Regions from separate parts of the Pelomonas sp. SE-A7 genome, predicted to be linked through region 1. Evidence: riboswitches for the same ligand, from Rfam matches in the RefSeq annotation. Region 1 holds a riboswitch; the other holds the start of a gene.
The links. Region 1 has a riboswitch for cyclic di-GMP ahead of QT382_RS05575 (Lcl domain-containing protein). Riboswitches for the same ligand answer to the same signal wherever they lie in the genome.
Positions count from the first base shown of each region.

Region 2: another riboswitch for cyclic di-GMP. It lies ahead of QT382_RS20735 (S8 family peptidase); the one in region 1 lies ahead of QT382_RS05575 (Lcl domain-containing protein).

Region 1 is NZ_JAUASW010000001.1:1,250,201-1,264,507, forward strand. Features, by position in the region: RNA gene ssrA (transfer-messenger RNA) at 1-103, opposite strand, end outside; gene QT382_RS05575 (Lcl domain-containing protein) at 153-1,742, opposite strand; cyclic di-GMP riboswitch class I at 1,799-1,886, opposite strand; gene gph (phosphoglycolate phosphatase) at 2,010-2,705, opposite strand; gene ubiG (bifunctional 2-polyprenyl-6-hydroxyphenol methylase/3-demethylubiquinol 3-O-methyltransferase UbiG) at 2,723-3,427, opposite strand; gene ompA (outer membrane protein OmpA) at 3,510-4,187, opposite strand; gene gyrA (DNA gyrase subunit A) at 4,457-7,090, shown strand; gene QT382_RS05600 (DUF2059 domain-containing protein) at 7,099-7,701, shown strand; gene serC (3-phosphoserine/phosphohydroxythreonine transaminase) at 7,730-8,848, shown strand; gene pheA (prephenate dehydratase) at 8,841-9,950, shown strand; gene QT382_RS05615 (prephenate dehydrogenase) at 9,973-10,863, shown strand; gene QT382_RS05620 (bifunctional 3-phosphoshikimate 1-carboxyvinyltransferase/cytidylate kinase) at 10,909-12,912, shown strand; gene rpsA (30S ribosomal protein S1) at 13,025-14,307, shown strand, end outside.
Region 2 is NZ_JAUASW010000003.1:592,642-606,948, reverse strand. Features, by position in the region: gene QT382_RS20755 (AraC family transcriptional regulator) at 1-597, opposite strand, end outside; gene QT382_RS20750 (RNA polymerase sigma factor) at 632-1,894, opposite strand; gene QT382_RS20745 (YciI family protein) at 1,891-2,283, opposite strand; gene QT382_RS20740 (YciI family protein) at 2,373-2,729, opposite strand; cyclic di-GMP riboswitch class I at 2,843-2,937, shown strand; gene QT382_RS20735 (S8 family peptidase) at 2,990-4,378, shown strand; gene QT382_RS20730 (hypothetical protein) at 4,397-5,848, opposite strand; gene QT382_RS20725 (SPFH domain-containing protein) at 5,930-7,126, opposite strand; gene QT382_RS20720 (response regulator transcription factor) at 7,270-7,971, shown strand; gene QT382_RS20715 (sensor histidine kinase) at 7,968-10,049, shown strand; gene QT382_RS20710 (wax ester/triacylglycerol synthase family O-acyltransferase) at 10,078-11,511, shown strand; gene QT382_RS20705 (MAPEG family protein) at 11,521-11,916, opposite strand; gene QT382_RS20700 (TOBE domain-containing protein) at 12,007-12,831, opposite strand; gene QT382_RS20695 (ATP-binding cassette domain-containing protein) at 12,828-13,508, opposite strand; gene modB (molybdate ABC transporter permease subunit) at 13,505-14,188, opposite strand.

The DNA of each region.
Region 1 (14,307 bases):
TTTCGTCGTTTGCAGTTAGTTTGTTCCAGTGGATTTACGAGCGGACTGGTGCTCGGCATGCCCTACTTCGGATCCGCACCCACGTCGAAACCGGGTCGGCCCCTGAAGAGCGCAGATGATACCAGCCGCGCGGACTTCAAGTGCCGCATGAGCTAGCGGACCGCCAGCGTGTAGCCCGGCGCGGTCTTGGGCATTTCATAGGTGCCGTAGTCGCAGCTGTAGACGGTCCAGACGAGCGCGGGATCCGCCGCCAGCGTGCTCGACGTCCAGTAATACTCGCTGGTGATAAAGCGGCCGAAGACCGGGGCCTGCGATCCGACGCCGACGGTGTTGACGTAGTTGCTGTTGAAGAAATCCGAGTGGTTGTTCATGGCGCGGTCGGCCAGGCTTTGCAGCTCTTTGCGATTGGGCATGCGCCAGGCGCCGGCCTTGGATCCATCGCTGAGGCCGCACTGCCCGCTGGCGAGCACGTTGACTGCTGCAACGGCCTCGACCCAGGGCTTGTGGATGCAGTCTGCCATCTTGAGCCAGGTCAGGCCGGTCACCGTATCCAGCAGCGTGCCATCGCCCTTGTCTATCCAGCGCTGGTAGGTCAGCGGCACGCCGAGATGCAGGCCGCCGTCATCGCCCTTGGTGAATGAGACGTAGGCGCCACTGGCCTGGAGCTTGATCAGGCCGTTGCCGATTCCGTTCTTGACCGCCCATACGCCATTGAGCGAACTCGCCTTGAGGTTGCTGACGGAGTCGTTCACGTAGCGTCCATCGTCCAGCCGAACCGCCCAGGCATTTGGAGATCCGCCCTGGCCGCCGAAGTACGAGGTCGAGGTCCAGTACAGGCCGTTCGAAACCTGCACGAAAGGATGAGCATTCGGCAGGGCCGGGCTGTGCTGAGCCACGTCGATCAGGCTTTCGAGTTCGACCAGGTTGGGCACCCGCCATTGGCCGGCCGTGGAGTTGTCGCTGAGTCCGCAACTTCCATGGGCCAATTGACCCACCTGCTGAAGCGCCGACTCCCACAGCGAGGGCTTGAGGCAGCCGGCATTTTTCAGCCAGATTAGGCCGGTCAACTTGTCGTTGACCGTACCGTCGCCCAGATCGACGAAGCGCTGGGCCGGCGCGGCGATGCCGGATGCCCGGTCCCCATCGTCGCCTGCAGCGTAGCTGCGCTTTTGGCCGGTCGCCGACAAGCTGACCAGGCCACGGCTACCACCGTCATAGGCCGTGAAATTGGCGCCGGTGACCGACTTGTTCGCCAGCGAATCGAAGTTGACGACGGTCTTGTAGATGCCCGACCAGACGCCGCTGTACTGGCCCGTGTAGTCGGAACGAGTGACGCTGGCCACGTCGCTGCTGGCGCTCAGCTGGGCGCTGAAGCCGTAGCCGTCCTTGCTGGCCCAGAGCTGATAGTTCGGCGTGGCATTCCAGCCGGTCGGCAGGTCGACGATGCGGTAGTTGCCTGAGGCGTCCGTGGTCGTGACCTGGAACACCTTGTTGGTATTGGTGTTCCAAGCCGTGATGGTGACGCCGGACAGCGGCTGGCCGTTGAAGCTGACCGTACCGGTGATGGTATTGGTCGGCGGGCCGCTGTTGTTGCTATTGCCGCCAGCCTGAATCGAGGAAGCACCAGAGGCACCGCCACCGCCGCCCCCGCCGCCACAGGCCGAGAGCATCAACAGGGATGCCGACAGCGCGAGGCCGCCCAGCAGCAGTGCGGAAATGGGATGTGGGTGTCGCTGTTTCATGGGTACTGCCGGTCAAGCCAAGAGGACCATGAAAGCGTGGAGGCATAGAGCGCCGGTCTGGCGGTCCGGCTGCCATGGACGCCATGCGTCGTTAGGCCCGCGACTTTGCGCCCCCACCTTTCGATGGGTTTGCCCATGCCTGTTGTGACCCAGGCATCAGACGAAAGCCACTCTAGCGAAACCGTCGGCGCGGCGCAGCCCACCGCCCGACAAGCGGGCACGGCACACCGACGGCTGGCGCCAGCGTGCCCGGCCGCGTGATGAACATCACGCGAGACCGAGTGCCGCGAGCAGTTCAGCCGGGTTGTCGATCAGCAGGTCAGCCCCCCATTCACTCACCGACAGACCCTGGCCCAGATAGCCCCAGGACACGGCCACGGTGCGCATGCCGGCAGCACGCCCGGCTTGGATATCGCGCTCATCGTCGCCGACATAGATGCAATGCTCCGGCGCAACGCCGGCACGGTGCGCCGCTTCCAGCAAGGGCGCCGGGTGGGGCTTGGTATGGGGCGTTGTGTCGCCACCGATCACCGCCGCTGCACGTGCTGCCAGGCCCAACCCGGCAGTCAGCGGCAGGGCGAATCGCTCGGACTTGTTGGTGACGATGCCCCAGGCCAGGCCCGCGGCCGCCAGCACGTCAAGCATCTCCGGCACGCCGTCGAACGGCAGAGTCTCGGCCAGCAGGCGCTGCTCGTAGCGGTCAAAGAACTCCGCCTTCAAGGCCGGGAAACTTGCGTCCTGGGGCGTCACCTGAAAGGCCAGGCCCATCATGCCGCGCGCGCCAGCGCCAACCATGGGCCGCAGGTAGTCGACCGGCAGGGCTGGCAAGCCACGCGCGATCCGCATCTCGTTGGTCGCGCCAGCCAAGTCCGGTGCGCTATCGACCAGCGTGCCGTCCAGGTCGAACAAGACGGCGCGGACGCCCTCCAGCGCGGGCGGCTCGACCAGGCCGCCGCCACGCATCGCCTGCATCACAGCGCTCATGCCGGTTTGCGCAGCGCCAGCAGGTAGTTCACGTCGGTATCCGCACCCAGGCTGTAGCGCTGATTCAACGGGTTGTAGCTCAGGCCCTTGCTGCTGTGCAGTTCCAGGCCTGCGTTGCGGCAATACTGGGCCAGCTCGGAAGGCTTGATGAAACGGGCGTATTCGTGAGTACCGGCTGGCAGCATCTTTAGCACGTACTCGGCGCCAATGATGGCGAGCATGAAGGACTTGAAGTTGCGATTCAGCGTGGACATGTAGATCCAGCCGCCCGGCTTGACCAGGGTGGCGCAAGCCTGCACCACTGAGGCGGGGTCAGGCACATGCTCGAGCATTTCCATGCAGGTCACCACGTCGAAGCTGGCCGGCCTCTCGGCGGCCAGCGCTTCGACCGCCACTTCGCGGTAATCGATGTTCTCGGTGCCGGCTTCCATGGCATGCAGCTGGGCTACCTTGAGCGGCTTGGTCGAGAGGTCGATACCTAGCACCTGGGCGCCCTTGCGAGCCATGGAGTCGGCGAGGATGCCGCCGCCACAACCGACGTCCAGCACCTGCTTGCCGGCCAGCGGGCTGAGCCCCTCTATCCAGGCCAGGCGCAGCGGATTGATCTGGTGCAGCGGCTTGAATTCGCTCTCGGGATCCCACCAGCGGTGGGCCAGCTCGCCGAATTTGGCCAGCTCTTGGGGGTCGGCATTGATCGTCATGGCGGGCGCAATCGTAGCGGAAGGCGGAAAGTAAAAAGCCCCGCCGGAGCGGGGCTTCTGACTCGACGGATCGAGCGGTGGCTTAGCGGTTGCGCGTGCCGACCACTTCGATTTCGACGCGGCGGTTCTTGGCGCGACCTTCGGTGGTCTTGTTGTCGGCCACGGGCTGCTTCTCGCCCTTGCCTTCGGTGTAGACGCGGTTCTTCTCCACGCCCAGGCTGGTCAGGAAGGCCTTGACGGCTTCCGAACGGCGCACCGACAGCTTCTGGTTGTACTCGTCGCTACCGACGCTGTCGGTGTGGCCGACGGCGATGATCACTTCGAGGTTGATACCCTTGGTCTTGCTGACCAGGTCTTCCAGCTTGGCCTTGGCTTCGGGCTTCAGCACAGCCTTGTCGAAATCAAAGAAGGCGTCAGCAGCGAAAGTGACCTTTTCGCTGACAGGAGCTGCAGGAGCAGCCGGAGCGGGCTTGGGAGCCGGGGCAGGAGCAGGAGCCGGGGCGGGAGCAGGCTTAGGAGCGGGCGCCGGTGCGGCAACCGGAGCGGGCTTCGGAGCGCCGTCGCAATCCTTGGCGGCAGTGGCCGGGGTCCAGAAGTTGTCGCGCCAGCAGTATTCGTTGGTGCCGTTCTTCCAGACGGAGCCGTCGGTGGCGCGCCAGTTGTCGATCACTTGCGGTGCCGAGGCTGCTTGAGCGAAAGCACCCGAGCTGGCGACAAGTGCGACTGCGAACAGCGACGCCACGCGATTCAATTTCTTCATGATTCTCCTCTCAAGGAATGCCGCAGTTGCCCTGCGAGAGTGCCCATAAACCGGGTAGATAACCAAAGAAGAAAGCCGCTCATGCGGGTTTCTCCCAGGGACTCGACGATTGTGCCATAGGGCACCTGACCGCCTGCATTGTGGCGCCCCACCGCTGGGCGCTGTCGCACCGTTGTTGCGCAGGTACTACAGCGCGCCGCGAATAGAATCCACGGTTCCGATCCAACGTCTTTCGGCAGGCTCTTCAAGGAGTTTGCCGCGCCCTGCGCATGACCCAGTTTGCCAAGGAAACCCTGCCCATCAGTCTCGAGGAGGAGATGCGTCGCTCCTACCTCGATTACGCGATGAGCGTGATCGTCGGCCGCGCCCTGCCCGACGCCCGTGACGGCCTGAAGCCGGTGCACCGTCGCGTGCTGTACGCGATGCACGAGTTGAACAACGACTGGAACCGGCCGTACAAGAAATCGGCCCGTATCGTCGGTGACGTCATCGGTAAGTACCACCCTCACGGCGACAGTGCGGTCTACGACACCGTGGTCCGTATGGCCCAGGATTTCTCGCTGCGCCACATGCTGATTGATGGTCAGGGCAATTTCGGTTCGGTTGACGGCGATAACGCCGCGGCCATGCGATATACCGAAATCCGCCTGTCCAAGATCGCCCATGAATTGCTGGCCGATATCGACAAGGAAACCGTCGACTTCGGACCCAATTACGACGGCCAGGAAAAAGAGCCGCTGGTATTGCCGACGCGCCTGCCCAACCTGCTGGTCAACGGCTCGTCGGGCATTGCCGTGGGCATGGCCACCAACATCCCGCCGCACAACCTCAATGAGGTTGTCGACGCCTGCCTGCATTCGCTGAAGAACCCGGACTGCTCGATCGACGAGCTGATGGAAATCATGCCGGCGCCGGACTTCCCCACCGCCGGCATCATCTACGGCATCAACGGCGTGCGCGACGGCTACCGCACCGGCCGCGGCAAGGTCGTAATGCGCGCCAAGGTCCATTTCGAGGACATCGACCGCGGCTCGCGCCAGGCCATCATCGTTGACGAGATTCCGTATCAAGTTAACAAGAAGACGCTGCTGGAACGCATCGCCGAGCTGGTCCACGAGAAGAAGATCGAGGGCATCAGCCACATCCAGGACGAGTCGGACAAGTCCGGCATGCGCGTCGTCATCGAGCTCAAGCGCGGCGAAGTGCCCGAGGTGGTGCTGAACAACCTGTACAAGCAGACCCAGCTGCAGGACAGCTTCGGCATGAACATGGTGGCGCTGATCGACGGTCAGCCCAAGCTGTGCAATCTCAAGGACCTGATCACGGTCTTCCTTGAGCATCGCCGCGAGGTTGTGACCCGACGCACGGTGTTCGAGCTGCGCAAGGCCCGCGAGCGCGGTCATGTGCTGGAAGGCCTGGCCGTGGCCCTGGCCAACATCGACGAGTTCATCGAGACCATCAAAAACTCGCCGACGCCGCCAGTCGCCAAGGCCGCGCTGATGAGCAAGAGCTGGGACTCCTCGCTGGTTCGCGAGATGCTCACTCGCGCCGAAGGCGGCAGCGCCGCCTACCGCCCGGAGGGCCTGCCGGTCTCCTACGGCATGCAGGAAGACGGCCTCTACCGCCTGTCCGACGACCAGGCCAGCGAAATCCTGCAGATGCGTCTGCAGCGCCTGACCGGCCTGGAGCAGGACAAGATCGTCGCCGAGTACAAGGAAGTGATGGCGCAGATCGCCGATCTGCTGGACATCCTGGCCAAGCCGGCCCGCGTGACCACCATCATCAGCGAAGAGCTGATGCAAGTGAAACTGGAGTTCGGCCAGACCAAGCTGGGCGCCCGCCGCAGCGTGATCGAGCACAACGCCCAGGAGCTGGGCACCGAAGACCTGATCACGCCCACCGACATGGTGGTGACGCTCTCGCACACCGGCTACATCAAGAGCCAGGCGCTGAGCGAGTACCGCTCGCAGCGCCGCGGCGGCCGCGGCAAGCAGGCCACGGCGACCAAGGACGACGACTGGATCGACCAGCTCTTCATCGCCAACACGCACGACTGGATCCTGTGCTTCTCCAACCGCGGCCGCGTCTACTGGCTAAAGGTCTGGGAAGTGCCGCAGGGCTCGCGCAATTCGCGTGGCAAGCCCATCGTCAACATGTTCCCGCTGCAACAGGACGAGAAGATCACCGTGGTGCTGCCGCTGACCGGCGAATTCCGCGTCTTCCCGGAAGATCACTACATCTTCATGGCCACCGCCCTGGGCACGGTCAAGAAGACCTCGCTGAAGGACTTCAGCAACCCGCGCAAGGCCGGCATCATTGCGGTCGACCTCGATGAGGGCGACTACCTGATCGGCGCCGCCCTGACCGATGGCAAGCACGACGTGATGCTGTTCAGCGACGGTGGCAAGGCCGTGCGCTTCGACGAAGACGACGTGCGTCCCATGGGCCGCCAGGCCCGCGGCGTGCGCGGCATGATGCTCGAACCCGACCAGCGCCTGATCGCCATGCTGGTGGCCGAGGACGAGAACCAGAGCGTGCTCACCGCCACCGAGAACGGCTACGGCAAGCGCACCGCCATCGTCGAGTACACGCGCCACGGCCGTGGCACCAAGGGCATGATCGCCATCCAGCAGAGCGAGCGCAACGGCAAGGTCGTGGCCGCCACCCTGGTGCATTCCGACGACGAGATCATGCTGATCACCGACAAGGGCGTGCTGGTGCGCACCCGCGTCGCCGAGATCCGCGAGCTGGGCCGCGCCACGCAGGGCGTCACCCTGATCGCGCTGGACGACGGCGCCAAGCTGTCGGGCCTGCAACGCATCGTCGAGAACGATGCCAATGAACAAGGCGGCGAAGGCGACGCCGACACGCCCGCCGCCGACGACACCACCGACAAGGAATGATGCGCAAGATGAGCCCGAAGATCCTGGTGGCCGCACTGGCCATGGCAGTTTCGACGCTGGCCAGCGCCCAGAGCGCTGCCTCGACACCTGCGGCCTCACCGGCCAAGAAGGAACTGATCGCCAAGCTGCTGGCCATCCAGACGGCCAGTGCCGAGGTCATGGCGCGTGGCATGGTGTCGCAGCCCCTCGTGGCCATGGGCCAGGAGGTCCGCATTGCGATGGGCCAGGTACCCGAAAGCAAGCGAGAAGCGGTGAGCAAGGCCATCGAGGCCGAGGTCAAGAAGTACGCCGATGAATCGGTGCCCTTGATCCGCGACCGCATCGTCAAGCTGGCCCCGGAGACCGTGGGCAAGCAGCTGGACGAGCGCTTCACGGAGGACGAGCTGCGCCAGATCGTCGCCTGGCTCGAATCGCCGACGGCCAAGAAGTTCGACGCGATCAGCCCGGAGCTGGGCAAGAGCCTGCAGGACAAGGTGGTCGCCGAAGTCGGGCCCACGTTGAACAACCGGTTGCGCAGCCTGCAAGGCAGCATCATCAAGCACCTGGGCCTGCAGCCGCCGCCGGCCGCTGCCGGCAGCACACCGGCCAGCAAGCCCGCCGCCAAGAAGTAGCCTCCTACAAGCCGTCCCGCCTCTCCCGATGAGCCAACGCCCGTACAACTTCTCCGCCGGTCCCGCCACGCTTCCCGAGGAGGTGCTGAAGCAGGTGGCCGAGGAGATGCTGGACTGGCAGGGCTCGGGGATGAGCGTGATGGAGATGAGCCATCGCGGCCGCGAGTTCATCTCCATCTACGACGCGGCCGTCGCCGATCTGCGCGAGTTGATCGCCGTGCCGGCGAACTTCCGCATCCTGTTCATGCAGGGGGGCGGCCTGGGCGAGAACGCCATCGTGCCGCTGAACCTGGCGAAGCTGAAGCCGGCCGGCAAGGTCGATGCTGTGGTCACCGGCTCGTGGTCCAAGAAGAGCGCCGACGAAGCCCGGCGCTATGCCGACGTGCAGATCGCGGCCAGCAATGCCGATGGTGGCCATCGCGAGATCCCTTCGCCCGGCAGCTGGCAGCTGCGCAGCGACGCGAGCTACGTCCACGTCTGCACCAACGAGACCATTGACGGCCTGGAGTTCCACGAGCTGCCCGACCTGAAAGCCTTGGGCTCGGACGCGCCGTTGGTGATCGACTTCTCCTCCCACGTGCTGTCGCGCAGCGTCGACTGGTCGCGCGTGGGCCTGGCCTTCGGCGGTGCGCAGAAGAACATAGGCCCGGCCGGCCTGACCATCGTCGTGGTGCGCGAAGACCTGCTGGGCCATGCCCTGCCCATCTGCCCCTCGGCCTTTGACTACAAGACCGTGGCCAACGCTGATTCGATGTTCAACACGCCGCCCACCTTCGGCATCTACGTGGCCGGTCTGGTGTTCCAGTGGCTCAAGCGGTTCGGCCATGCCGGCAAGACCGGCCTGGCCGCCATCGAGCAGCGCAACATCGACAAGGCCGCCCTGCTCTACGCGACGCTGGACGGCTCGACCCTGTACGAGAACCGCGTGGCGGCGAACTGCCGCTCGCGGATGAACATCCCTTTCTATCTTCGCGACGAGCGACTGAACGAGGCCTTCCTCACCGGAGCGAAGGCCCATGGATTGCTGCAACTCAAAGGCCACAAGTCGGTGGGAGGCATGCGTGCATCGATTTACAACGCCATGCCGCTCGAGGGCGTGCAGGCGCTGTGCACCTACCTGAAAGACTTCGAGGCTCAACATGGCTGATGGCGCCCCCGCCACACCCGATCCGGCGCTGCTGGCGCTGCGCGAAAAAATCGACGCGGTCGACCGCGAACTGCTGGACCTCGTCAACAGGCGCGCCGCACTGGCGCAAGAAGTTGGCGAACTGAAGAAGAAGGAAGGCTCGGTGGTATTCCGCCCCGAGCGCGAGGCCCAGGTCATAGAAGGCCTGAAGCAGCTCAACGGCGGCCCGCTGAGGAGCGAATCCGTGGCGCCGATCTGGCGCGAGATCATGTCGGCCTGCCGCTCGCTGGAGACGCCCACGCGCGTGGCCTACCTGGGCCCCGCCGGCACGTTTTCCGAGCAGGCCGCCCTCGGCTATTTCGGCAGCTCCATTGTTCCCGTGCCTTGCACCAGCATCGACGAGGTGTTCCGCACCACGACCGCCGGCGCGGCCGATTTCGGCGTGGTGCCGGTCGAGAACTCGACCGAAGGCGTGGTCGCCCGTTCGCTGGACCTGTTCCTGACCACGCCGCTGTTCATCATCGGCGAGACCAGTCTGTTCGTGCGCCACAACCTGCTGCGCAAGGACAACTCGCTGGAAGACATCCAGGCCGTCTGCGCCCATCCGCAGGCCCTGGCCCAGTGCCATGGCTGGCTGTCCACTCACCTGCCGCATGCCGAACGCCGCCCGGTCTCCAGCAACGCCGAGGGCGCACGCCTGGCCGCGCTGGACACCCGCCTGGCGGCCGTGGCCAGCGAACGCGCCGGCAGCGAATACGGTCTGCACATCGTGGCACCGGCCATCCAGGACGACGCCCACAACCGCACGCGCTTCGCCATCGTCACCCACCCGGACCGCCACCCGGCGCCGCAGGCCTCGGGCCACGACTGCACCAGCCTGGTGGTCTCGGTGGTCAACAAGCCGGGCGCGGTGCACGACATGCTGGTGCCGCTGAAGGAGAACGGCGTCTCGATGTCGCGCTTCGAATCGCGGCCGGCGCGGTCGGGCCAGTGGGAGTACTACTTCTACATCGACCTGCAGGGCCACCCCCAGCAGCCCAATATGGCCAGTGCGCTGCGCGACTTGCGCGCCGTCTGTGCCTACTTCAAGCTGCTGGGCACGTATCCTCTAGACGTGCACTGAGTCAGGACAAGGCGGTATTTCCATGTTCAACCAGCTCGGCGTCATCGGTTGCGGCTTGATGGGCGGCTCGTTCGCGCTGGCGCTCAAGAAGGCCGGTCTGGTCAAGCGCGTCGTGGGTTACAGCAAGTCGCCCTCGACCACCGAGACTGCCAAGCGCATGGGCGTGATCGACGTGGCGGCCGAGTCGGCGCTGCTGGCTGTGTCCAGCTCCGACATCGTCTTGCTATCGGTACCAGTCTCGGCCACAGAGCCCACGCTCAAGGCGATCCGCCACCTGGTCACGCCGGGCACGCTGTTCATGGATGTGGGCTCGACCAAGACCGACGTGGTCGAGGCCGCACGCCGAGTCCTGGGCGAGAAGATCGCCTCCTTCGTGCCGGCCCATCCGATCGCCGGCAAGGAGTCGGCCGGCATCCAGCATGCCGACGCCAGCCTGTTCCAGGGCCGGCAGATCATCATCACGCCGCTGCCGGAGAACATCCCGGCTCAGGTCCAGCGCGCCACCGACGTCTGGTCGGCCCTGGGCACCCAGGTGCTGAAGATGACGCCGGAGAACCACGACGCCGCCTTTGCCGCCGTCAGCCACCTGCCCCATCTGCTGGCCTATGCCTTCTACCAGTCGGTGGCCAAGCAGCCGGTCGGCCGCGACTACCTCAGCCTGGCCGGCCCGGGCTTCCGGGACTTCACCCGTATCGCCGCCAGCGAACCCACCGTCTGGCGCGACATCCTCATGGCCAACCGGGCCGAGGTGCTGAAGCAGTCGCGCCTGTTCCGCAAGGCGCTGGACCGGCTGGAGACGCTGATCGTCAGCGGCAATGCCACGGCGCTGGAGGAGCAGATCCGCCAGGTGTCCGAGGACCGCAGCCAGTGGCAGATGGGCCAGCTCACCGTGCCGCGCTCGCAGCAGCGCTAGCCTCGCCGGCCTCCGGCCTTTCCGAATCCGTTTTCCGTCTTCCTCATGTTCAAGATTCTCTTCCTCGACCTGCCGCCGCTGCGCGCGGCCGCCGGCACCGTCCGACTGCCCGGCTCCAAGAGCATCTCCAACCGCGTGCTGCTGCTGGCCGGCCTGAGCGAAGGCCAGACCCTGGTCCATGACCTGCTCGACTCCGACGACACGGCCGTGATGCTGGCTGCTCTGAAGGAGCTGGGTTGCCAGATCGAACAAGTGCCAGGCGGCCCCCTCAAGGTGACCGGCATAGGCGGCAAGCTGCGGACCAAATCGGCCAAGCTCTTCCTGGGCAATGCCGGCACCGCCATGCGGCCGCTGACTGCGGCCCTCTCGCTGCTGGCTTCCACGCAAGGCGGTGAGTTCGAGCTGTCGGGCGTTCCGCGCATGCACGAGCGCCCCATCGGCGACCTGGTCGACGCCCTGCGCGGCCTGGGCTGCCAAGTCGACTGCCTCGCCAATGAAGGCTATCCGCCACTGCGGCTGTCTGGCCCGGTGCCGCTCAAGCTGGCCGAGCCGGTGCGGGTGCGCGGCGACGTGTCCAGCCAGTTCCTGACCGCTCTGCTGCTGGCCCTGCCCCTGGTGGCAGAACACGATGTCCACATCGACGTGGTCGGCGAACTGATCTCCAAACCCTACATCCACATCACGCTGGAGCTGCTCAAGCGCTTCGGCATCGAGGTGCGGCGCGAGGGCTGGCAGCGCTTCACCATCCCGGCCGGCAGCCGCTTTGTGTCGCCGGGCGAAGCTCATGTGGAGGGCGATGCCTCGTCGGCCTCGTACTTCGTCGCGCTGGGCGCGATTGCGGCCATTGAAGCGCCCGTGCGCATCGAAGGCGTGGGCAGCGAATCGCTGCAAGGCGACGTGCGCTTCATCGAAGCGGCCCAGGCCATGGGCGCCGAGGTGCGCGCCGAGGCCAATGCGGTGGAAGTCCGCCGCGGCGCCTGGCCGCTCAAGGCCCTGGACCTGGACTGCAACCACATCCCCGACGCCGCCATGACCCTGGCCGTGATGGCGCTCTATGCCGACGGCCCCAGCATCCTGCGCAATATCGCCAGCTGGCGCGTCAAGGAAACCGACCGCATTGCCGCCATGGCCACCGAGTTGCGCAAGCTGGGAGCCAAGGTCGAGGAAGGCCAGGACTGGCTACGCATCCATCCGCTGCGCGACTGGAAGCCGGCCGCCATCCACACCTACGACGACCATCGCGTCGCCATGTGCTTCTCGCTGGCGGCCTTCAACGGCCTGGTCACCGAGCAGGCCGTGCCGGTGCGCATCCTCGAGCCGCATTGCGTGGCCAAGACCTTCCCGGACTATTTCGAGACCCTGTTCGAGGTCGTGACCGCCCGCACCGAGGACATCCCGGTCCTCACCATCGACGGCCCCACGGCGTCGGGCAAGGGCACGTTGGCCGATGAGGTCGCCCATGAGTTGGGCTATGCCGTGCTCGACTCCGGCGCCCTCTACCGGGCCGCCGGTCTGGCCGCACGTCGGCAGGGCGTGAACCTGGACGATGGTCCGGCCGTCGCCAAGGTGGCCGCCGCCATGGACCTGCGCTTCCGCAAGGGCCGGGTCTACCTGGCCGATGAAGACATCAGCGACCTCCTGCGCGAGGAAGCTTCGGGCCTGGCCGCCTCCCAGGTCGCCTTCCATGCCGAAGTCCGCGCCGCATTGAACCAGCTGCAGCTGGACTTCCGCCAGGTGCCTGGCCTGGTGGCCGATGGCCGGGACATGGGCTCGATGGTGTTTGCCGACGCCCCGCTCAAGGTCTTCCTGACCGCCAGCGCCCAGACGCGCGCCGAAAGGCGTCATAAGCAATTGATTTCCAAGGGTATTTCGGCTAATATCGCCGGCTTGCGTGAAGATTTGGAGGCCCGGGACGCCCGCGACAAAGGTCGCAGCGCCTCGCCCCTCAAAGCTGCCGCAGACGCGCGGATGCTCGACAACTCCGCCCAGACCATCGAGGAATCTCGCGATCTGGTGCTGGCTTGGTGGGCTGAAGCCAGGCCGTTCTGACGCTCGGCGTTTGAGCATCAAAGCGGCATCGGGCCCGCCGCCCTTCCCTTCGGACGTCAGTCCATCGAGGGCGGCGATCTCTACAACCTAACCCGCAGGCCCGCCTGCAACACTGCCGAATTCGACTAACGCTGGTCGGCCGGCCCAGGAATCTCAAATGTCCAACACCCAAACCGCCCAAGCCTCTGGCATGGAATCGTTCGCCGCCCTCTTCGAGGAATCGCTGCAAAAGGCTGACATGCGTTCCGGCGAGGTCATCTCGGCCGAAGTCGTCCGTGTCGAGCACAACTTCGTGGTCGTCAACGCCGGCCTGAAGTCCGAAGCCTATGTGCCCATCGAAGAGTTCAAGAACGACCAGGGCGAGCTGGAAGTCCACGTCGGTGACTTCGTTGCCGTCGCGATCGACGCCATCGAAAACGGCTACGGCGACACCATCCTGTCGCGCGACAAGGCCAAGCGCCTGGCCTCGTGGCTGTCGCTGGAAACCGCTCTGGAGTCGGGTGACTTCGTGACCGGTACCGTCTCCGGCAAGGTCAAGGGCGGCCTGACCGTCCTGGTCAACGGCATCCGCGCCTTCCTGCCCGGTTCGCTGCTGGACACCCGCCCGGTGAAGGACATGAGCCCGTTCGAGGGCAAGACCATGGAATTCAAGGTCATCAAGCTGGACCGCAAGCGCAACAACGTTGTGCTGTCGCGTCGCGCGGTGGTCGAGGCTTCGATGGGTGAAGAGCGCGCCAAGCTGCTGGAAACGCTGTCGGAAGGCGCCATCGTCAACGGCGTGGTCAAGAACATCACCGAATACGGTGCGTTCGTGGACCTGGGCGGCATCGACGGCCTGCTGCACATCACCGACATGGCATGGCGCCGTGTCCGTCACCCGAGCGAAGTGGTGACCGTCGGCCAGGAGCTGACCGCCAAGGTCCTGAAGTTCGACGCCGAGAAGAACCGCGTCTCGCTGGGTCTGAAGCAGCTGGGCGACGACCCCTGGTTCGGCGTGGCCCGTCGCTACCCGACCGGCACCCGTCTGTTCGGCAAGGTCACGAACATCGCCGACTACGGCGCGTTCGTCGAGATCGAGCCGGGCATCGAAGGCCTGGTGCACGTCTCCGAAATGGACTGGACCAACAAGAACGTCGCTCCCTCGAAGATCGTTTCGCTGGGCGACGAGGTCGAAGTCATGGTCCTGGAGATCGACGAAGAGAAGCGTCGCATCTCGCTGGGCATGAAGCAGTGCAAGGCCAACCCGTGGGAAGAGTTCGCCGAGAACGTCAAGCGCGGCGACAAGGTCAAGGGTCCGGTCAAGTCGATCACCGACTTCGGCGTGTTCGTGGGCCTGGCCCAGGGCATCGACGGCCTGGTCCACCTGTCGGACCTGTCGTGGCAAGAGACTGGCGA
Region 2 (14,307 bases), on a different contig from region 1:
CAGCGCCATGTCCAGCACCGCACCGCCTTCGCTCAGCCGCCCCTGCGGCGAGGCCAGGCGCAGCGCCACCAGGACGACGGTGTAGACCGAGCCCGCCACGGCCAGGTAGAGAGCCAGCCGGCGGCGGCGCTCGACCAGGTCGGCCCGCCGCGGCCGCAGGGCCGCGCGTATCGCCAGCAGGGCGAACAGCACCGGCAACCAGCGCTGCAAGAGCATCGAGGGTGAGCCCTCGGGCAGGGCCAGCAGGCAGTTGCTGGTGCCCAGCGCCGCCACGGCCAGCCAGGCCCCGGCCTGCCAGCGGCGCGGCCGGAATTCCTCGTCGAACAGGGCGGCGGTGAACAGCCAGAACAGCAGGCCGTTGGCCACCGAGACGCCCACCAGCGGCGCCTGCCAGGCACGCGGCACCTGGCATTCGAACCAGGGCATGGAGGACACGACCTGGACCGCCAGGCCGGCCGCCAGCGCCACGCCCAGGCGCACGGCGGCAAAGCCGGCGCGGTCGCGCAGCATCAGCCATGCGGTCACGCCCATCAGGGCCAGCACGGCGCCGCGCAGCGCGGCATCGATCAAAAGGGCGGCGTAGGCAGGCTCGGTCATCTTGGCGGCGCACGATAGCACCGCCCTCTGACGGTCAGGACCTCGCTCGCGCCAGCAGCAGCTGGCGTTCGCGCTCGTTGGCCGTCATGGCGGCAGCCTTCTCGAACTCGGCCCGGGCCTCGGCCTCGCGGCCCAGCTTGGCCAGCAGGTCGCCACGCACGCTGGGCAGCCAGTGGTAGCGGTCCAGCGTGCCCGCAGCAACCAGCTCATCGACCAGGGCCAGGCCGGCCGCCGGCCCCTCGGCCATGGACACGGCCACGGCCCGGTTCAGCTCAACGACCGGCGAAGGGCTGACCTGGCAGAGCGCGTCGTACAGCGCCACGATCTCGTCCCAGTCGGTGTCGGCCGCCTTGACCGCGCGCGCATGGCAGGCGGCGATGGCGGCCTGCAGCGCATACGGCCCCAGGGCCTGGCGCAGCTCGGCAATGCGTTGCAGCGCGGCCAGGCCGCGGCGTATCAGAAGCGGGTCCCAGCGCGAACGGTCCTGCTCCATCAAGAGCACCGGCCGGCCCTCGCGGTCGGTGCGGGCCGCCAGGCGCGAGGCCTGGATCTCCACCAGCGCATTCAGGCCCAGCACCTCGGCCTCGTCCGGCATCAGGCCCATCAGCACGCGGGCCAGGCGCAGGGCTTCCTCGCACAGCGCGGGCCGCAGCCAGTCCTCGCCGGCCGTGGCCGAATAGCCCTCGTTGAAGACCAGGTAGATCACCTCCAGCACCGATGCCAGGCGCTCGCTGCGCTGGTCCGCCGGCGGCAGCTCGAAAGGCACGCGGGCGGCGGCCAGGGTCTTCTTGGCGCGCACGATGCGCTGGGCGATGGTGGGCTCGGCAGCGAGGTAGGCACGGGCGATCTCGGCCGTGGTCAGGCCGCCCAGCAAGCGCAGCGTCAGCGCCGTGCGCGCCTCGGTGGAAAGCACCGGATGGCAGGCCGTGAAGATCAGCCGCAAGAGGTCGTCGCCAATGTCGTCGGCGCGTGCGGCATCGAGGCCGTCGACGAAGTCCGGGACTATGTGGGCCTGCTGCGCATCGAGGTCGGCGCCCAGCTCCTCATGCTTGCGCGCATGCAGGGCCTCGGCCCGCACATGGTCCAGCGCGCGATTCTTGGCCGCCGTCATCAGCCAGGCCGCCGGCTTGTCCGGCAGGCCCTCGGACGGCCAGCGCTGCAGCGCACTCAAGAGCGTGTCCTGGGCCAGCTCCTCGGCCACGCCCACGTCGCGGGTGATGCGCGCAACGTGGGCAATGATCTTGGCGGACTCCAGTCGCCAGACCGCCGTGACCGTGCGCTCGATCTGCAGGCTCATGGGCCGCCCTGGGTGCCGGCCTCGAAGTCTTCCGGCTCATAGAGCTGGCGCACCTCGACCTCGCAGGCCTGGCCGCGGAACGGCGCCGGGAAGCGGCGCGACCATTCCATCGCCTCCTCGCGGGAGCGCACCTGGATCAGCGTGTAGCCGGCGATCAGCTCCTTGGTCTCGGCAAAGGGGCCGTCCAGCACACGCGGCTTGGCACCGTCCTCGTAGCGCAGCCGCCAGCCGGCGCTGGTGGGCTTGAGGCCGTTGGCGTCCAGCAGCACGCCGGCCTGGGCCAGCTCGGTGTGGAAGGCCTCCATGTCGGCAAAGATGGGGTCGTCCAGCGGCGGCAGCACGCCGGCCTCGCTGGTGGCATTGGCCAGCACGATGATCATGAAGCGCATCGGGGTCTCCTGGTGAAGGCACCCCGGGGCGGGGCGCTCAGGAACACGACGGGCGAGGCGGCCCGGAATCTACAGGCTTGTGCGCGACCTCAGTCATCGAAACAGGGCCCGACCTGGCGCACCTCGACCGTCGCCCATTCGGCGGCCGGGCATTGGGCGGCGTAGTCCATGGCCTGCTCGCGGCTGACCTTGTCCAGCAGGAAGAAGCCGCCGACCATTTCCTTGCTCTCGGCAAACGGGCCGTCGCTCCATTGCTGGCGGCCCTCGCGCACCTGCAACCGGCTGGCGCGGCGGGTCGAGGCCAGCGAATTGGCGGCCACCAGCACGCCGCGTTCCTGCAGCAGGGCGCTGAAGCGCAGCATGCGCTCGTAGACCTGTTCCCCGGCCTCGCGGCCGCGCTCGGCCCGCTGGCCCAGCGGCTCGACGATCAGAAGCATGTAGGACATGGTTACCAATTCCTCCTTGGGCGGCGCGATTGTGCGCCGGCTCTGCCAACAAATCCCGCGCCGCCTGGACCAACGTGTAACGCCCGCTGGTGCGAAAACCGCCCGCCGCCTATTGTTGAGCCCGGCAAAGCGCGTGAAAGCGCGCGACGCAAAGCCACCGGCCTAAAGCGGACCCCCCAGGGTTCGCCAGGGCAGCGGGGCTGCCAGACGGCACACCACCGCCTGGCCTCGTCAGCAGCTCCACACGAGGCAAGTTCTTCATGCACCGCTCCTCCCTCCCCCGCCTGTTCTCCGCCCTGGCCCTGGCCAGCCTCGCCTGCGCCGCCCAGGCGCGCGAGCACAACCCGCTGGCCGACCTGGCCCGGGACGAATCGCCGACCGACCGCTTGATCGTCAAGTACCGCGACGGCGTCCAGCCCTTCGCCACGGCACGCGGCGAGGCGGCGATCCGCGTGGCGGGCAACCGGCAGGGTGTCAGCGTGCGGCATCTGCGCGCCATGAGCGGTGGCGCTCATGTGATGGCCATCAGCCGCGCCATCAGCCCGCAGGAGGCCGAGGCCATGGCCCAGGCGATCAGCGCCGGCGACCCCGACATCCTCTATGCCGAGCCCGACCACCTGCTCAAGCCCTTGATGACGCCCAACGACAGCTACTACTCGCTGCAGTGGAGCCTCTCGGACGCCACCGGCGGCATCCGCGCCCCGGCCGCCTGGGACAAGGCCAGCGGCAGCGGCGTCGTGGTGGCCGTGATCGACACCGGCGTGCGCAAGCACGCCGACTTCAGCGCCAACCTGCTGGCCGGCCGCGACTTCGTCTCGACCAGCTTCATCTCCAACGACGGCGACGGCCGCGATGCCGATGCCGCCGACCCGGGCGACTACGTGACGGCCGGCTATTGCAGCACCGGCTCCGCGGCCGCCAACAGCAGCTGGCACGGCACCCATGTGACCGGCATAGTCGCCGCCACCGCCAACAACAAGACCGGCGTGGTCGGCGTGGCCTGGGGCGCCAAGGTGCTGCCGCTGCGCGCGTTGGGCCGCTGTGGCGGCTACAGCTCGGACATCGCCGACGCGATCAGCTGGGCGGCCGGCAATGCGGTCAGCGGCCAGCCGACCAACACCACGCCGGCCAAGGTGATCAACCTGTCACTGGGCGGCACGGCCGCCTGCGGCAAGACCACGCAGGCCGCCATCAACGCGGCCCGCGCCAAGGGCGCGGTCGTCGTGGTGGCTGCCGGCAACGAGAAAGCCAATGCCAGCACCAGCTCGCCGGCCAACTGCACGGGCGTGGTTTCGGTGGCCGCCACCACCAAGGCCGGTGGCCGCGCCTCCTATTCCAACTACGGCACGAGCGTGACGCTGGCCGCCCCGGGCGGCGACAGTGGCGCCGCCATCGCCTCGACCTGGAACACCGGCACCAGCACACCGGGCTCCGACACCTATGCCTACATGGCCGGCACGTCGATGGCCGCGCCTGCGGTCAGCGGCGTCGCGGCCCTGATGCTGTCGGCCAATCCCAAGCTGACGCCCGACCAGGTCGCGACCCTGCTCAAGAGCAGCGCCCGCGCCTTCCCGGCCAGCTGCAGCGGCTGCGGCGCCGGCATCGTCAATGCCGAGGCCGCGGTGGCGGCGGCGCTGGCTGCCAAGTAAGCGCCGTCCGGCTCATCATCAACGCAGGGCCAGCGAAGCACGCTTCCAGGCCGGGTCCTGCCAGCGCTGGAAGGCGCCCAGCTGCTGGGCTTCCGGCGCCTGGCGCTCGGTCGTCAGCGTGTCCGGCGACAGCAGCTCGAAGCTGCGGCGCAGGTAGCGGCCCTCGGCCCGCGACTCGCGGCTGACCAGCAGCTGCTGGCCGCCCGGCACCCAGCCGGCGAATTCGGCATAGCCCAGGCCCGGCGTGGCCACGGCCGGCGGCAGCACCTGCAGGCGCCAGGCCTCGCGGCCCTTGCGCGAGAACACCCAGAGCTCGCGCCAGCCATCCAGCGACTGCACCGCCAGCGCCACCGCCGTGCCTTCGCGATTGGCCGAAGCCGAGGCCAGCCAGACCTGGCCATGGCTGCAGCGGCGGGCCAGCTCGGCCTTGCTCGCTTCCTGCTGAAGAACCACACAGGTCTCGCCTTCGCTGCTGCCGCGGCTGCTCAGCAGGCGCAGGCCGGCGCCCAGCGTTTGCGACTCCGGCCGAGGCAGCGCGGCCCAGCGCACGGCATTGACACGCATGGCCGCATCATTCCAGGCCGACTGGTCGTCCTCGGCGATCTCCAGCAGCTGGATGCTGCCCATGGCCTCCAGGGCCAGGCGGGCCGACTGGGTCGAGCCGGCAGCGTCGCGGCTGCTGCGGGCAAAGGCCAGGCTGGCCTGGACCGCGGCGCGGCGCATCAGCACGCGGTTCTTCCAATGCGGGGCCAGGTCTTGCAGCTCGACCCGGTCCAGCACCTCGGCGCGCCAGCCGTCATGCGCTTCGCGCTCGGTCGGCGTGGCCACCGGATTGACGCAGTCGGGCCGGGTCAGGGCCAGGGCGGCGCGGGCCTGCTGCTCGGGCGCGGCCGGCAGCGACAGCACGCGGCGGAAAGCATCACCGTCATAGCAGAGCTGGATGCGGCCATCGGCCTGCTCCAGGCCGGTGAAGCGCAGGCCGTAGCGGGCGGCCACGTCGAGCTGGGCCGCGACCACGGCTTCGTTCTGCTTGTTGCCCTGCGAAGCGCGGTCGGCAATGCGTTCGGCCAGCGTGCCCAGGGCGTCCAGCACCTCGGCGCCGGCCAGGCCGTTCAGCTGCTCGCGCGAGGCCGCCTGCACATAGGCCGCGCCCAGGCCCAGGCCCAGCGCCTCGGCACCGGCCTGCTGGCGCACCAGGCGCAGCGCGGCCAGCATCTCGTTCGGGTCGGCAGGCAGGCGGTAGACCTGGCTCTTGCGCAGCCAGCCACCGCGCTCGCGCCGGTAGTCCCAGACATTGACGAAGTCCTGGCGCTCGCCGCGGATTTCCAGCGCCTCGCCGCGCCAGAGCTGGGCCTGCAGCGGCGCCGAGTCGCGGGCCGCGCCGCGCAGCGAGGCCTGGTCCTGCAGCACCAGGCCGGCACCGAGTGGCTTCTGCGTTTCATTCTTGTCGGCCGCCTGGCAGGTCTGCATCCAGGCGGCAGCAAGGGCGAGGGCCATCACCAGGCCGACCTGGCGGACGCGGTGGGAACGGAGGATGCGTGTCATGGCGGCTTACTCCTTGGCTTCGGTCTTGTTGGCACCCAGCAGGCCATTGCCTATGAAGCCGCCGGCCGCCGGCGGGGGCGCGATGATGACCTGCACCTTGTCCGAGAGCTTGTCGGCCAGGGTCTTCTGCACCAGCAGCGGATGGCGGGTGATCAGCTCGCCCTCGGCCGCCATCTGCTGGGCATTGACCTTGCCCAGCTGGGCCAGGCGGTAGGCCTCGGCATCGGCCAGCTTCTGGCGCGCCTGCGCTTCGGCCTCGGCCTCGATGCGGCGGGCCTGGGCCGAGCCCTCGGCCATCTTGACCCGCGCCACATTGGCGGCCTCGGCTTCCAGCTGGCGCTGCTCGATCTGGCGCTGCTTGAGCGGGATCACGTACTTCATGGCCTCGTCCTGGGCCTTGGCGGCGATCACCTGCTCGCGGGCCGCGGCCTCGGCGGCCAGTTCGCGGCGCACCTTGTCGGCCGCACCTTCCAGCTCGCTCTGCTTGACCTGCTTGTCCTTGAGCTCCAGCGTGTAGCGCATCTTCTCGGTCGACAGGCCTTCGGCCAGCAGCGCGTCCATGCCCTTGCGGTAGTCGGCCGGTAGGTCGACCTTGCCTATCTGCACGCCACGCAGCAGCAGGCCGTCGGCGGCGAGGCGCACGCGCAGCTCGGCTTCCAGCTGTTGCTGGATCTCGGCGCGCTTGCTGGAGAACACCTCACGCACCGTGTGGCGGGCGATCAGGCGGTAGGCCACGCCCTGCAGGGCCGGCTCGACCAGGTCGCGCTCGATGTTGTCGGGCAGGCTGCGCGACAGCAGGGCCAGCCGGGCCGGATCGATGGCGTAGCGCACGCTCAGGTCCAGGCCCAGCGACAGGCCCTCGACGGACTGCAGCGGCGCCGTGCCGTCGGCGCGGCTCATGGAGACGGCGCGGTAGCTCTGGTCCTGCAGCGGCAGGCCGCGGACTTCATGCACGCCGGGCAGCATCAGCACCCGGCCTTCGCGCCAGATGCTGGTCTCGCCGCTGAACAGATTGGTGCGCACCGCCGCTTCGCCGCGCTGCACCGTGTAGAAGGGCGGATGGCTGACCAGGCCATAGGCCAGGCCACCGACCACACCGGCCGTCAGCAGGGTCGCCAGCAGGCGGCCGTTGACCGGGGGCAGGGCGCTGCGGATGGCGGCCGGCAGTTGCGAAAGCTGGGTCCTCAGATTCGTCGTGTCCATCGCTGGGTTCCTCCGTGTTGCGATGGCTGCATGATTCGATTTCAGGGGTGGAAGCCACAAGGCGGCCGGCGGGTGGCTGCGTTCCGGGGCGCGGAAGAAATCTTCACAGGCGCCTGCCCTGGCCCCTCCCATAATCGGCCGCCATGACCAATCGAGTCGCCGTCATCGAAGACGACCGCCCCACCAGCGACCAGCTGGTCGGCTGGATACGCGCCGCCCGGCCGGAGCTGCAGATCGACCAGTGGTTCGACCGCGATGCCGCCGAGGCCGCCCTGGCCGGTGGCGGCTACGACCTGGTGGTGCTGGACATAGAGCTGGGCCGCGAGCGCCATGCGGGCGTGGCCCTGATCAATGCGATCAACAAGCTGCAGCAAGGCACGCCGGTGCTGGTGGTGTCGGCCATGCCGGCCGCCATCTACCGCGGCATCATGAAGGCGCTGGACGCCTGGGACTACCTGCAGAAGACCGCCTTCGACGAGGCCGAGTTCATAGAGACCTTCCTGGACATGCTGCGCGCCGCCAAGGCCCGCAAGCCGGCTACCGTCCCTGTGGCAACACCTGACCCCGAGCTGAGCCTGGACCCGCTGTGGCAGCGCAGCCCGACCTGGCGCGGCCAGCGCATCAATCTGCCGCTGACCGCCCAGCGCATCCTGGCCACGCTGGCCCAGCACCGCGGCGAAGTGGTCAGCTACGAGCAGCTGTTCGAGGTGGTCAAGAGCGGCCGCAACCGCGACAACGTGCGCAAGCATGTCAGCGCGATCCGCGAGGCCTTCAAGGAGATCGATCCGTCGTTCGAGGGCATTGAAAACGTCCCCATGCGCGGCTTCCGCTGGACCAAGGGATGAAGCTAGGCAGCGTCGAGTTGCCCCGCTTGGACGAGGTGCCGCGCCTCGGCCTCGCCGCCTTCCGCAGCCGCATCGTCTTCCATGGCGTGTTCCTGCTGCTGGCCGCAGCCACGCTGGCGCTGGCGGTCTCGCTGCTGCTGGAAGAAAAGCAGCGCAGCTACCAGCGCTACGAGCAGGGCTTCAAGCGCTCGCTGGGCGAGGTCGCGGCCCAGCTGCGCCATCCCACGGGCCAGCTGGCCCTGTTGAACCCGGGGCTGCAGGCGGGGCGGCCTATCACGCCGCTGCTGCTGCCCTTCTCGGCCATCGATTTCGACGACCCGGCCAAGGCCCAGCGCGTGGTCGAGATGTCGGGCTGCGCCCTGCAGTTCCGCTCCGGCGCCAGCCTCTGCGTGGCCGTGGGCAGCAAGGCCTCGGCCGGCGGTTTCATCTACCTGGTCGGCAGCCTGGACGCCGGCCCCCTGAAAGGCCGCGAACGCGGCGCGCTGGACCTGGCCGAGCTGCACCGGGCCCGCATCACCCTGACCATGCGCAGCCAGGACTGGCAATGGATCGCCCCCTTCGAGGCCATGAGTTCGGCGGGCGAGGGCCAGCTCGGCCGGCTGACCGGCTTCATCGGAGGCGGCGACAAGCTGGCCGCCTCGGCGCGGCCTCAGCGCGACTTCCGCGGCTGGCTGTGGCGCGAAGGGCCTTGCCTGGCTGGCAGCAGCGGTGCGGACTGCCCGCGCCGCACGCTGTATTCGATACGGCTGCCGGTCGAGGCCTGGCGCGAGGCCTTGTTCGAAAAGCCGGCCATGGCCTGGCCGCCGGTCGACCTCTATGCCATCGCGCTACGGGTCGAGCTGCTGGCGCCGGACGGCGCGCCGCCGCTGTTCGACAGCAATGCCGGTGAGCTGCTGCCCCCCTCGGTTTCGCTGGCCGGCGTGGGCGCGAGCCTGCAGGCGGGCGAGACGCTGACCATCAGCCGCGACGGCAAGCCGGTCTCGGTGCTGCGCGGCGCGGTCGATCCGGACGAGCTGCCCTCGCCCTGGCTGACCCGGCTGATACGCCGTCTGCCGGTTCAGGTCCAGGTACCGCAGCTGCGGGCCGATGATTCCGTGGCGACGCCATTGGGTCGTTATGACTTGCGCCTGGATGGCGACTGGCGCAGCCTGGACCGCGCCCTCAGCGCCAGCGCGGCGCGGGCCTCCTGGCTGGTCGGCGCCATGCTGGCCGCCATCGCCCTGGCCTGGCTGATCATCACCCTGGGCCTGATGCGGCGCGTAGCGCGCCTGACCCGGCGTGCGGCGGCCGTGTCCTACGAGGTCCAGCATCCGCAGGTCGAGCAGCGCCTGGGCCAGCTCGACGTGGCCGACCTGCGCGGCAGCGACGAGGTCGGCATCCTGGCCGGCTCCATGGCCGACCTGCTGGAGCGGGTGCGCGACAGCCTGCGCCGCGAGCATCTGCGGGCCGAGCATGAGCGCGACATGTGGCATGCCGTGGGTCACGAGATCATGTCGCCCTTGCAGTCGCTGCTGGTCCTGCATGGCGCGCCCGAAGACCCCAGCTTCCGCTACCTGCAGCGCATGCAGCAGGCGGTGCGCGTGCTCTACGGTGCCGCCTCGCCCAGCGAGGCCATCGCCTCGGCCACGCTGGATGCGGGTCGGCTGGACCTGGACCAGTTCCTCAAGGAGGTGGCCGCCAATGCCCAGTTCGCCGACATCGCCGATGTTCGGTACGCGGCACTCGGCGAGCCGGTCTGGGTCAAGGCCGATGCCTATTCGCTGGAGGACGTGGTCACCCATGTGCTGCGCAATGCCGACCGCTACCGGCCGGCTGGCACGCCGATCTCGCTGAGCCTTACCAGCGACGACAGCGGCGCCATCGTCGAGATCCACAACCAGGGTCCGGCCATAGGCCCGGGTCTCGTCGACAAGATCTTCGAATACGGCGTGTCCGACCAGCCCCAGGGCCAAGGCGAGCGTCGCGGCCAAGGCCTGTTCGTCGCCAAGACCTACCTGGCCAAGATGGACGGCGAGATCGCGGCCCGCAATGTCGAGGGCGGCGTGGTGTTCGAGCTGAGGCTGCGCCGCAGCAGTTAGCATGCTCCGCAGCTCTGGAGGGCATGCGATGGCGGCAATCAAGCAACTGGCCGGACTGGATGCGAGCTTTCTGTTCCTGGAGACGGAGCAGATGCCCATGCATGTGGGCGCCCTGCATGTGCTGGAGCTGCCGGCCGGCTTCGAGGGCCGCTTCGTCGATGCGCTGCGGGCCCATCTGAAGAAGCGAATGCCGCATCTGCCGGCGCTGCGCCGGCGCCTGGCCTCGGTGGGGCTGAACCTGGTCAACCCGGCCTGGGTCGATGCCCAGCCCGACCTGGACCAGCATGTGGTGTCGGTGGAGCTGCCGGCGGGCAGCGGCCTGCTGGCGCTGGAAGACGCCGTGGCCCGCCTGCATCCGCAATTGCTGCCGCGCGACCGGCCGCTGTGGAAGTTCCATGTGTTCGAAGACCTGGCGCCCTCGCCCGACGACGGCGCCAGGCGGGTCGCGCTCTACACGCAGCTGCATCACGCCGCCGTCGACGGCCAGGCCGCGGTGGCGCTGGCGGCGGTGATCCTGGACCTGGGCCCGGTGCCGCGCGAGCTGCCGGACCGGCCGCTGCACCACCGGCCCGAGGCCGGCACCTTGGCCCTGATGCGCGGTGCCCTGATGCACCAGGCCCAGCAGGTGCTGAACATCGCCCGCAGCCTGCCCGGCACCCTGGGCACCCTGGGTGGATCGGCCGGCGATGCCGGCGCCGCCCTGCTGGGCCTGCTCAAGGGCAAGAGCGCCGCTGGCAGCCCCTTGAAGCTGGCGCCGCGCACCCGCTTCAACCAGAGCGTGTCGGCCACGCGCAGCTTCGCCACCGTCAGCCTGCCGCTGGCCGAGTTGCACAAGCTGCGCAAGCAGGCCGGCGCCAGTCTCAACGATGCGGTGCTCTATCTCTGTGGCACGGCGCTAAGACAAGTGCTGTTGGAGAAACACGAGCTGCCGCGCAAGCCGCTGGTGGCGGCCGTGCCGGTCTCGCTGCGAGCGGCGGGCGATACGGCCTCGAACAACCAGGCCACGATGAGCACCGTCACCCTGGGCACCCACATCGCCGATCCGCGCAAGCGCCTGGCCCATGTGCTGGCCGCCTCCCAGGCGATGAAGGGTTCGCTGGGCACGCTGAAGCAGCTGATGCCGCTGGACTTTCCTTCGCTGGGCCTGCCCTGGCTGATGGCCGGCGCGGCCCGTCTCTATGGTGCGGCACGGGCCGCCGAGAAGCTGCCGGCCCTGGCCAATGTGGCCATCTCCAACGTGCCGGGCCCGCAGCAGGCGCTCTACCTGGCCGGGGCCCGCATGGTCACCAACTACCCCAGCTCCATCGTGGTCCACGGCATGGCCCTGAACATCACGGTGCAGAGCTATGGCGACTCGCTGGAATTCGGCCTGATGGCCTGTGGCAAGGCCCTGCCCGACGTGGCCAGGCTGGCCGGCCATCTGCGGGCAGCGCTGGCGGAGTGGCAGTCGCTGGGCGCCTGAAGCCGCGGCTCAGCGCAGCGCCATGATGATCATCACCAGGCCGACATTGCCGGCGATCCAGACGGCGGTGCGCACATAGGCGACGCCCAGGTAGTACAGCGCGATGTAGGCGATGCGCGACCAGAAGAAGACCTGGGCGCCCAGCAGGATCTGCGGCGACTGCACGCCGGAGACATGGGCGACCAGGGCAATGGCCGTGAACAGCACGAAGGCCTCGAGCGTGTTCTTGGCCGTGCGGTCGGCGCGGCCGGCGAACACGCCGGGGTCGGGCATGTTGTCGCGGTTGCCCAGGGCCAGCAGAAAGCCGGCGGGCGTCCAGCCCTTGGCCTTGATCAGGCTGGCCAACAAGAGCAGCAGCCAGGTGATGCAGGCCATGCAGAGCACGAGCTTGAGCAAAGGGGTCATCGAAGTCTCCTCGCCGGATCGGCGCGACGCCGATGTTGGCGCCGTCGCGCCGGCCGCAGCAGGGAGGAAACCCGCGCCGTGCGGCCCCGCTCAGGCCAGCACGGCCAGCACCAGGTCCGAGGCCTTGACCAGGGCCGTGGCCTTGCTGCCGGTCTTCAGGCCCAGGGCCTGCACGCTGGCCTGCGTGACCGTGGCCACCAGCAGGCTGCCGCCGGCCAGTTCCAGCTCCACCTCGGCATTGACCGCGCCGGGCCGCAGCGCCTTCACCTTGCCGGCCAGCTGGTTGCGGGCCGAGACCCGGGCGCCGTCCAGGCCGGTGGCCAGCAGCACATTGGAAGACTGGATCAGCACCATCACGGCCACACCGACGCGCAGGCCCAGCTCGGCCGTGCTTTCGCGCGGAATGATGGCCACCAGCGGCTGGCCACCTGGCATCTCGATCTCGACCTCGTCATTGACCGCGCCTTCGCGCAGCGAAGTCACCACGCCCTGGAACTGGTTGCGGCTGCTCGCCTTCATGTTGATCACGTCCAGCAGCGAGAACTCGCGGTCCAGGTCCACCGCTGCGGCATCGACCAGGCCCAGGAAGCGGCGGTGCACCGCCTCGATCTGCGTGTAGCGCTCGACCAGGCGTGCGCCGCGCTCGGTCAGCCGCGTGGAGCCGCCGCCGCGGCCACCGGTACTGCGTTCGACCAGGGGCTCGCCGGCCACGCGGTTCATCGCGTCTATCGCATCCCAGGCGGCCTTGTAGCTCATGCCATAGGCCTTGGCCGCCTGCGTGATCGAGCCCTGCTCGGCCACGGCCCGCAGCAGGGCGATGCGGCCGGGGCCGCCCAGGTTTTCCTCGCCGGCCTTGATCCAGACCGAGCCCTCGAGGCGCAGCCGGGTCTGGTTGCTTTTCTTCCTGCTGCTCATTCCAGCTCCGTGATCGAGGCGACGCGGCCCTGGTCCAGCGTCACGACCTGGTCGGCCAGGGCCTTCACATCGTCCTCGTCATGGGTGATCAGCAGCAGCGGGATCTTCAGCTGCGCCTGCAGCTCGGCCAGCTCGGCGCGCAGGCTGCGGCGCAGGGCCTGGTCCAGGGCGGCAAAGGGCTCGTCCAGCAGCAGGGCGCGCGGCGAGGACACCAGGGCGCGGGCCAGGGCCGCGCGCTGGCGCTGGCCGCCCGAGACCTCCAGCGGGCACTGGTCGGCCACGGCCTGCAGGCCGAAGCGCGCTATCCACTGCTCGACGAGAGGGTCATGGAAGCGCCGCGCTGGATTGCGCCAGCCGCGGACGCGCGAGAAGGCGATGTTCTGACGCAGGCTCAGGTGGGGGAACAGCGCATGGTCCTGGAACACGCAGCCCAGGCCGCGCTGCTGAGGCGCCAGCGAGAGCGAAGCCTCGGCATCGAACAGCAGCTCGCCCGCCACGGCAATGCGGCCGCGGTCGGGCCGCTGGACGCCGGCAATCATCTTCAGGGTCTGGCTCTTGCCCGAGCCCGAGGGGCCGAACAGGGCGAGCCGCGGTGCGGCGGCCTGGATGTCTAGGTCCAGCTCGAAATGCCCACGCCCCTGCGGCAGGCGTTTGTGGACGCGCAACTCCCAGTTCATCGCCTGGCCGCCCGCGATGCCAGCGGGCTGCGCAGCAAGCGGCTGGAAGCCAAGAGCACGGCCATGCAGGTGATCGAGGTCAGGGCCACCAGCAGATTGGCCGTGTCGTCCTGGCCCGCCTGCACCGCCTCGTAGACGGCGATGGACAGGGTCTGGGTCTTGCCGGCAATGCTGCCGGCCACCATCAGCGTGGCGCCGAACTCGCCCAGGGCCCTCGCAAAGGCCAGCAGCAGGCCGGCCAGGATGCTGTGCCAGGCCAGCGGCAGGGTAACGCGGAAGAACACGCCGGCATTGCCGATGCCCAGCGTGCGGGCCGCGTCCTGCTGCTCGGCATCCACGGTTTCAAAGGCAGCACGCGCCGCCTTGAACACCAGCGGGAACGAGACCACGGTGGCCGCGATCACGGCGGCCTGCCAGGTGAAGATCAGACGGATGCCGAAGTGCTGGAGCAGCCAGGCGCCCAGCGGACCGTGCGAGCCCAGCAGCACCAGCAGGTAGTAGCCCAGCACCGTGGGCGGCATCACCATGGGCAGGGTCAGCAGCGCGTCCAGCAGCTCGCGGCCCGGCCAGCGGCGCCGCGCCATCGCATAGCCGACGCCTACGCCCAGCAGCAGGTTGAGCGCCGTCGCCCAGCCGGCAACCTTGAGGCTCAGCGCGAGCGCGATCCAGGCGCCATCCATGGGGAACTGCAGCGGGTGCAAGCGGACACGGTGCTTTCTCGAAATGCGACGTATACGACTATATATGCCGCCCCGGCGGGCACCGACCGGACTAGGGCAAGCGCCCAAGAGGCCAGGCA